One region of the Vreelandella sp. F11 genome, then DNA from elsewhere that is predicted to be linked to it. Evidence: predicted binding sites of a transcription regulator. Region 1 holds the regulator's gene; the other holds the start of a gene.
The links. Region 1 encodes FliA, which starts transcription of late flagellar genes. Its sites were predicted from a motif close to CTAAAGTTNNNNNNNNNNCNGCCGATA; they were not measured.
Positions count from the first base shown of each region.

Region 2: a site for FliA is predicted at 3,491-3,517, ahead of fliD (flagellar filament capping protein FliD). Genes of this name have one in related genera too.

Region 1 is NZ_CP170448.1:139,407-146,460, forward strand. Features, by position in the region: gene flhA (flagellar biosynthesis protein FlhA) at 1-1,026, shown strand, start outside; gene flhF (flagellar biosynthesis protein FlhF) at 1,086-3,269, shown strand; gene ACFIOZ_RS00660 (hypothetical protein) at 3,266-3,832, shown strand; gene ACFIOZ_RS00665 (flagellar protein FlhE) at 3,858-4,286, shown strand; gene ACFIOZ_RS00670 (RNA polymerase sigma factor FliA) at 4,313-5,014, shown strand; gene ACFIOZ_RS00675 (motility protein A) at 5,058-5,879, shown strand; gene ACFIOZ_RS00680 (OmpA/MotB family protein) at 5,886-6,560, shown strand; gene ACFIOZ_RS00685 (diguanylate cyclase) at 6,584-7,054, shown strand, end outside.
Region 2 is NZ_CP170448.1:3,936,319-3,943,372, forward strand. Features, by position in the region: gene ACFIOZ_RS18035 (flagellin) at 1-739, opposite strand, end outside; gene ACFIOZ_RS18040 (flagellin) at 1,019-1,921, opposite strand; gene fliD (flagellar filament capping protein FliD) at 2,094-3,446, opposite strand; gene fliD (flagellar filament capping protein FliD) at 3,621-5,147, opposite strand; gene ACFIOZ_RS18055 (UDP-glucose dehydrogenase family protein) at 5,208-6,533, opposite strand; gene ACFIOZ_RS18060 (hypothetical protein) at 6,706-7,047, shown strand.

The DNA.
Region 1 (7,054 bases):
GCGAGTTGGGAAGACGTGCAGTTGGTCGATACTCTGGGCCTGGAAGTGGGGCACCGCTTAATCCCGCTGGTTGACTCGCGTCAAAAGGGCGAGCTGCTTGGACGGATTAAAAGTGTACGTAAAAAGTTTGCCCAGGAAGTAGGCTTCCTGCCGCCGGTGGTGCATATACGCGATAATTTGGAGCTGCCGCCCAACGCCTATGTACTCTCCATGAAAGGCGCCGAGATTGGCCGCGCCGAGGCGCAGCCGGGTAAATGGCTGGCGATCAACCCAGGGCAAGTCTCCGGCGAGCTGCAGGGCACCCATACCCAGGATCCCGCCTTTGGTTTGCCCGCTGTGTGGATTGATAGCAACCAGCGCGAACATGCCCAGGTGTATGGCTATACCGTGGTGGATGCCAGCACGGTGATTGCTACCCACCTGAACCACCTGTTGCACCGTCATTCGCCCGAGATGCTCGGCCGACAGGAAGTCCAAAAACTGCTGGATAAAATGGGTGATGATCAGAAAGCGTTGGTCGAAGAGGTGATCCCGAAAGCTATTTCGCTGACGGTGTTGCAGCGCATCCTGCAAAATCTGCTCGATGAAGATGTCTCTATCCGCGATATGCGCACTATTCTGGATACCCTGGCGGAGTACGCCACCCAGCAAAAAGATCCTAACGAGCTGACGGCATTGGTGCGTGTTTCACTGGGGAGGGCGATTGTCCAGCAGTGGTTTGCAGGGCAGGAAACGCTTAATGTCATGGGATTGGATGCCCAGCTGGAGCAGGTGCTGGTACAGGCCATGAATGGCAACGGCGCCATGGAGCCCGGGTTGGCAGAAACGCTGATGACTCAGGCGCAGCAGGCGCTGGAGCGTCACGAAAGCTCAGGCGAACCGCCGGTGCTGGTTGTGCAGCACTCGCTGCGAGCGGTACTGTCGCGCTTCTTGCGTCGCCGTCTACGCCATATGTCGGTGTTGTCTCAGGCTGAAATCCCCGACGACCGCACATTAAGAGTGACGACAATAGTCGGCGGACGTTAATGATGACACGCCGTGGTAGGCTAGCGTTGACCATTTCCAGAATAGGCAAAAGGTAAATCATGAGCGTTAGACGTTTCGTGGGAGCCAACAGTCGCGATGTAATGCGCCAAGTGCGTGAAACGCTCGGTGAAGACGCCTTAATTGTTGCCAATCGGCGTACCGAAGGGGGCGTTGAAATTTTGGCCATGGCAGATGAAGCCATCGACCACTTTGAACCTTCGCCGGAACCTGCCCCCCCAGAGATGCCAACGGCGCCTCCACCGCAAGACCCCATGCAGGCGATGAGTGAACGCTTACTACGGGAAATGCAGGATATGCGAGCGCTGCTTGCAAACAGCCAGTCAAGCCACGCGGCTTCACCAACGTCAGCAGCGCCCACCGGAACGGCGGCGCGGCTGCGCCAACTGTTATGGAACGTCGGTTTTAGCAGTGAGCTCGCCGATGAGCTGCTGGCGGGGATGCCCGAACCGCTCGCCAGGTTAGACGGCAACAGTGAAGCGCCACTACAGTGGCTGCGCCAGCAGTTAATGGATCGTCTCTGCGTGTTGAGTGATGAACCAAGCTTTTTTGATCAAACCGGTATTGTTGCCCTGGTGGGGCCCACAGGGGTGGGTAAAACCACCACCACCGCCAAGCTTGCCGCCCGTTTTGTGATGCGTCACGGAACCCGCCCGGTAGCGCTGGTCACCACCGACAGCTTCCGGATTGGTGCCCATGAGCAGCTACGCATCTACGCGCGCCTGTTGGACACCCCGATGTACGCACTCGATGCGGAGCAACCCATCGACGATTTGCTGGGCCGCCTGCAGGGTAAGCAGTGGGTGATTATCGATACCGTGGGTATGAGTCAGCGTGACCAGCGAGTGATCGAACAGATTGCCCACCTTCAGGGCGGACGCTCTCGAGTGCGTTTGGTATTGCTGCTGAATGCCGCCAGCCAACCGGAAACCCTCGAAGAAGTTGTGCTGCGCTACCGCCAGGCCGCACGCGCCGCGGGCGCAGAGCTAGATGACTGTATTATTACCAAGCAGGATGAGGCAGGGCGGCTGGCGCCGGTGTTAGACATTATTATGCGTCACGGCATGCGTGTGCTGTTTGGTTCCAATGGTCAGCAGGTGCCCGAAGATATGGCCATCGCCGCTCCCGGTGCTTTAGTCGACCAAGCGCTTAGCACGGCAACGCCGCAGCGTGAACGGGCACAAAGTGCTGATGCCTCGATGGGGATGCCGCGCTGGTCGCGGGATGTGCTGGGCCAAGGGCGCCGTTTGTCATCGCTACTGGCGAGGCTGCGCCAACGGGTCACTGGGTTTGCGGCATTAGAGGAGGTTTGGGACTTAGCCTCGCTACCTAGCCGAGTGCAGGAGACGCGCTTGGACGCGCTGCTCGCCGGTTACCCAGAGACGGATACCACGTTAGGCATGGCATGGTCTCCGCGGCGTAATGAGCGCGGCTGTGATTGGGCAATGCCTGACATTGGGCTGGACACAGAGGGTACCTGGTTAGCGCTACCCTGGCTGCAGCATCGCCACGCTGCGGGGTGGCAGCCGCGCTTGGCTGCGCTCTCTTCATCAAGCGGTGTCGCGGTGCACTTGCTACCGCGTTTTCCCGAGCCGGATGCGCTCGCGTGGCTAGAAGCCGAGCATTTGACCTGGGTCAGCCAAGTAGCCCCCAGTCATCGGGTACTCTTTCACCACGAGCGCCAGACGATTCGTCAGCTGTTTAATGACAGTGTACTCACCCACCATGTGGGCGTACGGTTTCGCGGCCAATCGGTGCAACTGTGGACTGCTTACGCCGAAGTTGAGGACGCCAGCGGCACTGCGCTGCTCGCCTGGTACGGGGAGGTTCGCGATCCGGAAAGCGCCAAAGTGGTGGTGCGCCGCTACTGGCTTACACCGGCTCGGTTAGGAGCCGAGGTGCTCTCACTGCTGTTAACCCAGCTGCAAAGCGAAGGCTTGGCCGCCTTGACCCGACGCGCGTGGCAGCAGCTAAAAGAGGCTGATAGCGGTGACCTAAATGCGGAAGTTCGCCTGTTAATGGCCAGCGGTGCAGCGTCCGTCGCCGGACATCTCGATATTGCCGATGATGAGGAGGCGCAGACGCTGCGTGGGGATCTACTCAACCTATTAGGCAGTAGTCGCCGTCGCCGCGATACCGGCATGCTCGATGCCCTGATCTATGCCTTTATGGCGCGAGATGCGATTCGTCAAATGGGCAGTGTGAGTCGAGAGGGTGTGGCGTGAGCGAACAAGATCAAGCCTCGGGACTGCGCAAGTGGGCAAACTTGCAGCGCCAACAGCAGCAGGCGGAGGGTGCTGTTGATGTGGCGGCAGCCGAGCCTGTACCCGAAGATACTTCGCCCCTATTAACACCTACGCTAGCGGCGGTGGAAGAGCCGCAGACAGTGGTGCCGCCCAGACCCAAAATTCCGCTTATAGTGGTTGGGCTACCCGGTAGCGGCGCCGCTCAGGTGAGTAAGGTCAAAGCACGTCTGGAGCAGTGGTCTGCGCTAGGTCGCAGCTGGGCCGGGAGCCCTGATGATTGGGACATCCGTATCGTCGTGGCGGAAACGACCGACCTTGCTCAGCTTCGTGAGCAATACAGCCGTTGGGCGCTATGGATCAGTAGTGATGCCGATACCTTCGCAGTCATGTTCCGTACCTTGCGACAGCTCCATGAGCGTGGCGGGCCGCGTCGTTTACTGGCGCTCCATGAGCCGCACCTGCCGCGTCAAGGACTGCTCAATAACTTGCGTGAAGCCGCTGACTACTACTTAAATATGGAGTTACTGGTACTTGCACGATGAGCACACTCTGCCAAGGAGACTAAGCATGCTAAGCTGGCTATTAAGAGTGAGACTGCCACTGATCTTAATACTGGTGGTGGGGTGTCTACTCGCAGGATTAACAGGGAGTGCCCAAGCGGCACCCGGTAGCTGGAGCAGCCAGATACCAGGGTTGATGGTGGCAATGAGTGATCGGGCAAGCAGCAGTAAAACCGCTTCTCCGCCCGCCGTCGGAAACCTTCGGCCAGGCCAGCTTGGGCGCATACAGTGGCAGTTTCAGCATCCTCCCGGTGCGCTATTAAGTGCTTGGCTGTGCCATCCGGATCAGTGCGTTGCATTAACCGGTATGCGGGGTTCTACCACTGCCCTTGAGGGGCGGGCCGCCGATGGGCCACTGCATTTTCGCTTCGCCTTGCACCCAGGCCAGCGGCCTGTTCGGGTGCAAGGGTTGCAATTGATTGTGAACTATCAGTGAAGGCTGATTAGCCGCGAGGCGAGAATATGTACACAGCACAGGGCAGGATTAAACAAAATGAGCTGTTAACGCAATACATGCCACTGGTGCGACGTCAGGCCTTAACACTACAGGTTCGATTGCCGGCGAGTATTGAGCTCGATGACCTTATTCAGGCCGGAATGGTGGGGCTGCTTGAGGCGCTGGGCCGTTTCGATGCTACCCAGGGCGCGACGTTCGCGACCTTTGCAAGTCAGCGTATTCGCGGCGCCATGATGGATGAGTTACGTACACGCGACTGGCTGCCCCGCAGCGTACGCCGTTCAGCGCGTGCGGTGGACAGCGCCGTTCGCCAATTAGAGCAGCTGTTAGGGCGAGCCCCGGAAGAGAACGAAATTGCTCAGCACCTTGATATGCCGCTGAGTGAGTACCAGCAGCTTCTCAATGACACTAACAGCGGACAACTGCTGCCGTTTGAAGAGCTAGTGGCCGACGGCGGAGAGCCTGTCAGTAATGAACTGGGCAATTCACCGTTCGAGCAACTGCTTGACGGTCAGCAGCGGCAAACGCTGATTGACGCGATTGAAGCGCTTCCCGAGCGTGAAAAGCTGCTCATGGCGCTGTACTACCAAGAAGAACTCAACCTCAAGGAGGTAGGCGCTGTGCTGGGGGTGACGGAGTCACGTGTTTCACAACTGCACAGCCAAGCCGTGAGTCGTTTACGCGCGCGTTTACACGACTCGGTATAACGCCAACGTTTTTTACTCACTTGTGACCGGCAAGGAGCCGTGGATGAACCCTTCGACGTTGATAGGCATATTTGCCAGCATACTGCTGTTGGTGAGCGTGCTGTTTTTCACTGCAGAGTCCCCTGAAAGCTTTATTAATTTTCCGGGGCTTGCCATCGTGGTGACCGGTACCCTAGCGGCGACCTTTATTAGCTACCCATTAAAAGAGGTGCTCCGCGTCGTACGGCTAGTGGGCTTGGTATTCCGGCGTGAAAACACCTACATGCGAGACGATATCCGCGAGTTGGTCGATATGTCCCGGTTGTGGTTTAAAGGCGATGTACGTGCGGTCGAGCGCGAGCTGGAGCATACCCGCAATCCGTTTTTACGTACCGGGATCCAACTGGTGATTGCCAACACCAAAGAGGATGAAATTTTTGACATGCTGCGCTGGCGGATTGCCCGCCTTAAAGCGCGTGAGCATGCTGAAGCACAAATATTCCGTACCATGGCAACCTATGCACCTGCCTTTGGCATGATCGGCACCCTGGTGGGGCTGGTCAACATGCTGGAGGTCATGGACGCTGGCGACTTACAGGTCATTGGCCCGCGCATGGCAGTGGCGCTGCTCACCACCTTCTACGGCATTTTACTTGCCAACTTGGTGTTTAAGCCGATAGCGGTGAAGCTAGAGCGCCGCACCGAAGAGCGGCTGATTACCATGAACATGGTACTGGAGGGTATTTCGCTGATTACCAAGCGCCGCCTACCGTCATTTATTGAAGAGACTCTCAACTCCTTTGTGGCTAATTACCACGATGAGATTCGTGATAACAGCGTCAAACCAAGGCCTGATTCGTCGGTTAGTTCGGCGGCGAAGGGGTAAGGCCAGATGCTTGACCGTGATACACGCCATGCACTGGAAATGACGCCATCGCCAGGCGATGGCGATGATGGTTGGCTAACCAGCTATTTAGATGTGCTGACGCTGCTAATCACGCTTTTTGTGCTACTGCTTTCCCTGACGCCGCCGGGCGGCGGTGAAGCGGCTGATACTGCTTTCATGCGTTCAGCCAGCGCTGTATCATCACTGCCTCTGGCGTCTCTGGCCACCGGTATTCAGCCCCACCATTCAGGGGTTCAACCCCAGTTTGACGGGCTCGATATCCCTGGTGTCAGCGTCTCCCAAGGACGCGAAGGGGTCACGCTTCGCATTGATACCAGCCTTTTATTTCCCAGCGGCCAAGCGGTACTGACGTCCCGTGGGCAAGATGTGATAGAAAGCCTTATCGATGTGCTGACCCGTTTTGACGGCCAAATTTCGGTGGAAGGCCACACCGACAGCGTGCCTATTTCAACGGCCCGCTTCCCCTCTAATTGGGAGCTCTCATCAGCGCGTGCTATTGCTGTGGTGAGGCATTTAGAGCGCCAAGGGTTCAATATCTCTCGTATGCGGGCCGTCGGTTATGCCGACACCCAACCCATGGAACCAAACGCAACGGCGGAGGGCCGAGCTGCCAACCGTCGCGTAGAGCTGTTGCTAAGGCAGCAGGTCGAGGGTGAATAGATTTAGAGGCCACGTTTGTGTCCATGCACCACCCGCGATTGCAGTCGTTTGGAGCCCTACTGGTCGTCGATGCCGATTGTCGCCGCATCCAAGCGACTAGTACTAACTTAACCCGCTTAATTGGTTTTGAGCGCCCTGAACATGGGCAGCTTACGCTTGCCTGCGTATTGGGGAAACGGCTAAGTCAGCGGGTGCGTCGTGAACTGCAGGGGCAGCAGCGGCTCCCTGGCCCTTTAATGTTTATTCGTTCCAAGCACCAACACGCACGTTTTCAAATCCACGCTTATCGAGCGGGTGAGCAGGTCATCGTCGAGATTGAGCCACTCAACCCCAGTAGAAAGCGTCGTCTGCTGGGTACGGTGACTGAGCGGCTGAGGCATTTGGTTGAAGCGACGCATCAGCAAGAACTCCTCGACTGCCTGGTTAACGCTGTTCAACAGCTCACCGGTCATGATCGTGTCACCGTGTGCCATTTCGATAGCGATTGGAATGGT
Region 2 (7,054 bases), 1.0 Mb from region 1:
CCGAGAGATTGGTAGACGTCGTCGCCAGGTTATCGATTACAGAGTCGAAACGGTTAAGGGTAGCACCCAAGGTAGCGCGGTTGGTATCCAGAGTCTCGGTAGCAGTATCAACAGCATCAACTAGAGATTGGAAATCGGTATGCGCTGCGCTGCCGCCACTGGATAGAGTGAACTCCATTCCATTAGCACCAGCCGCAATCACACCACCGCTGGCGTCGTCTAATTCAAGCCCAGTCACACTTGCATCAAGCGTAGTGACGGTAATAACGTCTTCAGCTTCGGTATTAGAGCCAACCTGGATGCTCAGCGAACCACCACCGCTGACGTTCAGGAGGTTAGTGCCGTTAAAGTTATTGCTGCCAGCTACGCGATCGATTTCAGCCAGACGCTCGTTGATCTCGGTAACGATCGCATCACGATCTTCTGCGGCGTTGGTGTCGTTGGCGCCCTGTACCGCTAGCTCACGGATACGCTGAAGGTTGTCGTTGATTTGGTCAAGACCGCCTTCCATAGTCTGAACCAGGGAGATACCGTCGCTAGCATTACGGCTAGCTTGATCCATACCGCGGATCTGAGCCGTCATTTTGTTGGCGATGGCTTGACCAGCAGCATCGTCAGAAGCGCTGTTAATACGCAGGCCAGAAGATAGACGCTCTTGCGCCTTGGCCAGCATTGACTGTGAATTGGACAGGTTGTTCTGGCCGATCAGGGCAGTAATGTTAGTGTTGATTACAGACATGTTAGTGCTCCTCGAAATTTAACTGGCCTTATGGCCTGCTTAGCGGCGCTTGCGTCGCCGTTATTATAAGTAACGGCAGCCCCGCCCACTTCTTTAGGAAAAAACCGCTCTTTTTATGTAAATTACTGTAACTTCCTTAATTACTTTTCTGCACACTCTTGAATGTAATGAAACCGCTCCCAACATTTTGCTTCATATACATGTACAACCTTCCCAAATAAAAACGGGGCCTATTGGCCCCGTCGTTACTTTCTGTTGTGCACATCACTAGCTAAACGATTAGCCCAGCAGAGACAATACAGACTGCGGCGTCTGGTTCGCCTGTGCCAGCATGGAAGTACCGGCCTGCTGAAGAATGTTAGCACGTGTCATGTTAGACACTTCAACTGCGTAATCAGCGTCTTCGATACGTGAGCGGGCTTCAGAAAGATTGGTAGACGTCGTCGCCAGGTTATCAATTACTGAGTCAAAGCGGTTGAGCGTAGCACCCAAGGTAGCACGGTTGGTATCCAGGGTTTCAGTAGCTGTATCAACGGCATCAACTAACGCCTGAAAATCAGTATGGGCCTGAGTAGCAGCACCACCACCACTGGTACCTGTGAGCTCAAAAGTTGATGGGGTAGTACCAGCCGCTGCGGTTATAACACCACCGCTAGCACCATCTAACGCCAAACCTTCAACCGTTGCATCAAGGGTGGTAACAGTAATAACGTCTTCAGCTTCAGTATTTGAACCAACCTGAATACTAAGAGAACCACCACCACTAACGTTCAGCAGGTTAGTGCCGTTAAAGTTGTTGCTGCCAGCTACGCGATCGATTTCAGCAAGACGCTCGTTGATCTCGGTAACAATCGCATCGCGATCTTCTGCGGCGTTGGTGTCGTTGGCACCCTGTACCGCTAGCTCACGGATACGCTGCAGGTTGTCGTTGATTTGGTCAAGACCGCCTTCCATGGTCTGAACCAGAGAGATGCCGTCGCTAGCATTACGGCTAGCTTGATCCATACCGCGAATCTGAGCAGTCATTTTGTTGGCGATGGCTTGACCAGCAGCATCGTCAGAAGCACTGTTAATGCGCAGACCAGAAGACAAGCGCTCTTGCGCTTTGGCCAGCATTGACTGTGAGTTGGACAGGTTATTCTGGCCGATCAGGGCAGTAATGTTAGTGTTGATTACAGACATGTTAGTGTTCCTCGAAATTTAACTGGCCTTTTGGCCTGCTTAGCGGCGCTTGCGTCGCCGTTATTATAAATAACGGCAGCCCCGCCCATTTCTTTAGAAAAGATTACTCTTTTTTCTGTAAATTACTGTAGCTTTTTCAACTATTGCCCCAACTGCCTTACCGACTACGTTCTTAATTACTTTTCTGCATGTTACCCAGCATACTGAACTGCTGAGAGAGGTAGCTACTCATGGAGTTCATCTGAGCTATCAAGCCATCCAATTGCCCAAACTGCTTACGGTAACGCTCGGTGCTTCGCTCGATACTTGCCTCCATACGCAGCTTGCGTACATCCAGACTATCAACCCGCTGTTCAGCGCTAGTCACCGAGCTCTGAATAATGCCATCTTCAGCAGTGATGGCTACAAGCGTTGCATTTAGCCGCCCTGCAAAGCCGCCCTCTTTGGTGTCACCTGCAAAAAAGGTAGCTAGGCCCTCAGGGTTGTTGGCGACTGCATCGTCCAACTTATCTTCATCGACCTTAAGTCGACCCTTCTCATCAATGGCAATACCCAGTTGAGAAAGGCGTGTAATATCGCCTGTGCCGAGGTTGTCTGTAATATCCCGACGTAGGCGGTCTTCAATGGTTCGAACGGTGCGGTCACCCACCAGCTCGCCTGATGTTTCGCCTTCGCCGTTATAGGCAGTCATTCGACCAACGGTGGACTTCATTTCGTTGTAGTTTTTAACGAAGTCATTAATTGCTTCTTTCAGCGAAGCCTCATCACGCTCAATTACAAGCGTAACGGGATCACCAGATGCCGCCGTGAGGTCAAGCGTTACGCCTTGAATTGCCTCTTCAACGCGGTTGGTTTTACTGGTGATAGCAATACCATTAACGTTCAGCTCAGCGTCCTGGCCTGAACGCTGGGTAGCTGCATCCATGGTCAGCGATGCCAAGCCTGAGAAGCCCTCCAGTGACGCATCTTGGCCTGTCTCTTTTGAACTCAGCGCTAAACGGTATCCAGTGCCGTCATTAACGATAGAAGCAGTGACGCCAGACTCTTTGTCCGCGTTAATTTGGTCACGAACATCCGCCAACGTACTGCCTGCTGCGATATCAACGGTGGCACTGGTTTGCGTTGTGCCAGCACCGAAGTTAAGCGTCAGCGTCGTATCGGTTGCGGTTAGCTCTTGATCTAGCGCCACACTGTTGGAAGCAGCGCTGCCTGAGCGGGCCAGTTGGGTAACGGTTACTTCATAGCGTCCTGCATTAGCGGTTTCACCTGCGGTAGCCAACACGCCATCGCCCGTCACGGTACTTTTTTGCTGCTTAAACGTAGAAGCATCATTAAGCTTAGCGATGGAGGTTTGCACGCGATCCATTGCTGATTCAAGGCGCCCATAAGCTGAAATTTTGGTTTTCTGAGCACTTTGCTGCTGTAAAATGGGGACAAGCTTTTGCTTTTCGGCCGCTTTAAGCTGTTCAACCAAACCATTCAAATCCAGCCCAGAGCCCACACCAAGTGCAGTTATCGAAGCCATGACTCAGTTCCTTATAAGTAGTAGATAAAGGTATCTAGATAGTTTATCGGCTGCGGAGGAACAAACTTTAGAGGTAGCGCCTTTTTTAATCTGTTTTTAAGGCATTGCAAAAAAAATGCCCAGCACGTTGTGCTGAGCATTTTTGTAAGCCATTATTTTAGCAAGCTTATCTGCTTAATTTTGGTTTTGCTGCCCCAGTACTGCAAACTGCTGGGTCAAATAGGCGCTAGTTTGATTCATTTGCGCGACCATACCGTCCATTGCTTGAAACTGCGTGCGATAACGCTCAACGGTTTGTTCGATACGGTTTTCAGTGCTCGCAAAACGGTCTTCTAATGAACTAACACGGCTTTCAGATGAGCTAACGGCGCTTTCAAGCCGACCACCTGTACCCACAAGGCCCTCAAGCGCTGAAGCTATTTGGCCTGCCATACCACCCTCCTCGCTATTGCCAGCAAAGAAACTGGCTAACTGGTCTGGCTGAGTAGCAACAATGTTATTTAACTTATCTTCATCAATCTCCAGCTTGCCATCCACTTGAAGTGAAATACCAATATCGGATAACACGTTAAAGCCATCTCCGCCTACAACCGCACTGATTGTTTGGCGAATCTCTCTTTCAACCGCGCGAGTGGTTGCATCGGCATTCAATCCTGCCGCCTGACCCGTCTCTGGGTCAAAGGCTGTCAAAGTCGTGATGGTCTCTTTGAGCGTGTTGAAATCATCAACAAAAGCGGTGACCTGTTCGCGAATAGCTTCGTCATCCTGCTCCACGGTTACAGTGCTCGTCGTGCCAGCCTCAGCAAGATTCAAGGTAACGCCCTGAATTGCACCTTCCACTTGATTGGTGGGGCTAACGATATCGATTCCATTGACGTTAAACGCCGCATCCTGGCCTGCTTGAACCACTTGTGCATCGGAGGTTGCGACACCAGCGGCTAGAATGTCAGAAAAATTAGTGCTTTCAATGCTCGCGTCTGCGCCGGTATCAGTGGCATTAACGGAAAGCCTATAACCTTCGCCATCATTGATAATTGAGGCGTTTAAGCGGCCATCGCTCTGCTCATTAATGGCGTCACGCATATCTTCAAGAGAGCTGCCGTCGGGGATAGTAATCGTGGTCAGGTTGCCATCAGCGATAGTAAAATCTAAAGACTGTTCGCCCGTCACTATACTTTCCACTGCTGTTTCGAGGCGCTCCGTCACCAAGCTACTGGCGGTAGCTAACTGATTGACCTCGACTTCGTACTGGCCTGGCTGAGCCTCATTACTGCTAACAGCACCAACGGCGCTGCCCTCGACATTGGTTGTCAAGCTTTCGAATGACGAACCATCGTTGAGGGCCTCAGCAGAGCTTTGAAACTGCTCAAGCGCACTTTTAAGCTGACCATAGGCGGATATCTGCGTTTGCTCAGACTTAATCTGCTGCGCAATGGGCTCAAGCTTCGCTTGTTCTGCCGTTTTTAATTGCTCCAGCAAGCCGTTAAGATCCAAGCCAGAACCGATGCCTAGTGATGTAATAGCAGCCATAAACCAAAGCCTTTTTTGAATACATGTAGCTACGCTTGCTGCCTTCAGTAACCGCCTTTGCTGCGCAGCCCTGCGTAACACTGTTTTTAATACAACTACCTCAAAACCTCGGCGAGGTGAAGAATAACTTAAATATTCTCCTCTTTTTTTCGTATTAAGACGTAATTCCAAGTAACTTTTAGTAATACAAACAAAAATTAATCAGTAAAATCGCGATGATAGGTACATCTCTTAATCGCTCTTTCGCCCCACCCCTATGTACCGCAAACCCGCTTCTTCAACCGCACTTGGCGTGTACAAATTACGCCCATCGATGACGACTTTTTCAGCCAGTTGATCGGCTAACCACGTGAAATCGACACTGCGAAACTCTTTCCATTCGGTGCAGATCACTAGGGCATCTGCGCCTTTGACTGCCTGGATCCGGTCGCCTGCCAGCATTAGGTCATCCCGTTCGCCATAAATGCGCCGACACTCCGCTATTGCCTCAGGGTCAAACGCCTGCACCTTGGCACCTGCTTGCCAGAGCGCTTCCATTAACGTGCGGCTAGGGGCTTCACGCATATCATCCGTGTTGGGTTTAAAGGCCAAGCCCCACACAGCGATGGTCTTACCACTTAGATTGCCTAAGTAATCTTGCAATTTTGTGAACAACGTTTGCTTTTGGCGTAAATTCACTGACTCGACGGCGCTGAGCAGTTCCGGCGTATAGCCTAGCTGACGCGCAGCACGCTCTAGCGCCTGGACATCTTTGGGAAAACAGGAACCGCCGTAACCACAGCCTGGGTAGATAAAGTGGTAACCAATACGGGGGTCGCTGCCAATACCACGCCGTACGTCCTCCACATCCACTTCAAGCCGTTCCGCAAGGTTGGCGATCTCGTTCATAAAGCTGATTTTGGTGGCGAGCATGGCGTTGGCGGCGTATTTGGTGAGTTCGGCGGCCCGCACGCTCATAAACATCAGTTTTTCGTGGTTGCGATTGTAGGGGGCGTAGCACTCTTGCATACGTGATTTCACGCGTTCGCTTTCGGTGCCGACGATAATCCGCGCGCCGCGGGTAAAGTCCTCAATCGCGGCACCTTCTTTCATAAACTCTGGGTTCGAACAGACGTCAAACGCGAGTGATTCGCCGCGCTGTTGAAGTACATCACTGATCACGGCGTGGACTTTCTCGGCAGTACCCACGGGCACAGTAGATTTATCAATGACCAGCTTATAGCTATCCATATGCTGGCCGATCGTGCGCGCCACCTCTAGCACATAGCGAAGATCGGCACTGCCATCTTCATCGGGCGGCGTTCCCACCGCGATAAATAGCAGTTCACCACTGGCTACCGCTTTAGCAGCATCGGTGGTAAAGCGTAATCGGCCTGCCGCTATGTTGTGGGCAACGATGGTGCTTAGCCCTGGCTCAAAAATGGGTACGTCGCCGCCATTAAGCTGTTCAATCCGCTCAGCATTAACATCCATACAGGTGACTTGATGGCCTACATCGGCTAAACAAGCGCCTGCCACAAGGCCGACATAACCGGTTCCGAATACACTGATATGCATGACTTATTGACTCGCTAAAATACGTGACGACGAGCGTAGCACATTGGCTTAGCGTTGATGAGTTCAATAACGGTAGAGCAACACCAAATGATAGACCTTGGTCTAACATCGACCTTGGTTTATAATGCGCTGCAACAAGCCCGATTTGGTGCTGACCGCTGGAGAACACATGATGACTCCCGAGCCTACGAAAGAACACGCTGCCCCCTCGACAAATGGGCTGTCGACGACTGCGAACGTTCAGCGTAGCCTTCGTCAATGCTTATCAATTGCCGCTGAGCTGCTCTACGACAACGGCCATGTCCTGGAAACCATTACCTTACCCCAGCGCGGTTTAGCCCACCGTGAATTGCTCACACTGTGTGCCGCAACGCCCACCTGGGCAACCTGCCAACAGGTAATGGAAGCCAGTGAAGCCGCCACTTTCAATGAGTATGGTCGCTTTGTTTTGACTCGCCTTGGCCGTGACATAATGTTTGACATGTTCGGCCAGGGGGCTGCTGATTGCGCTTAGGTAAGCT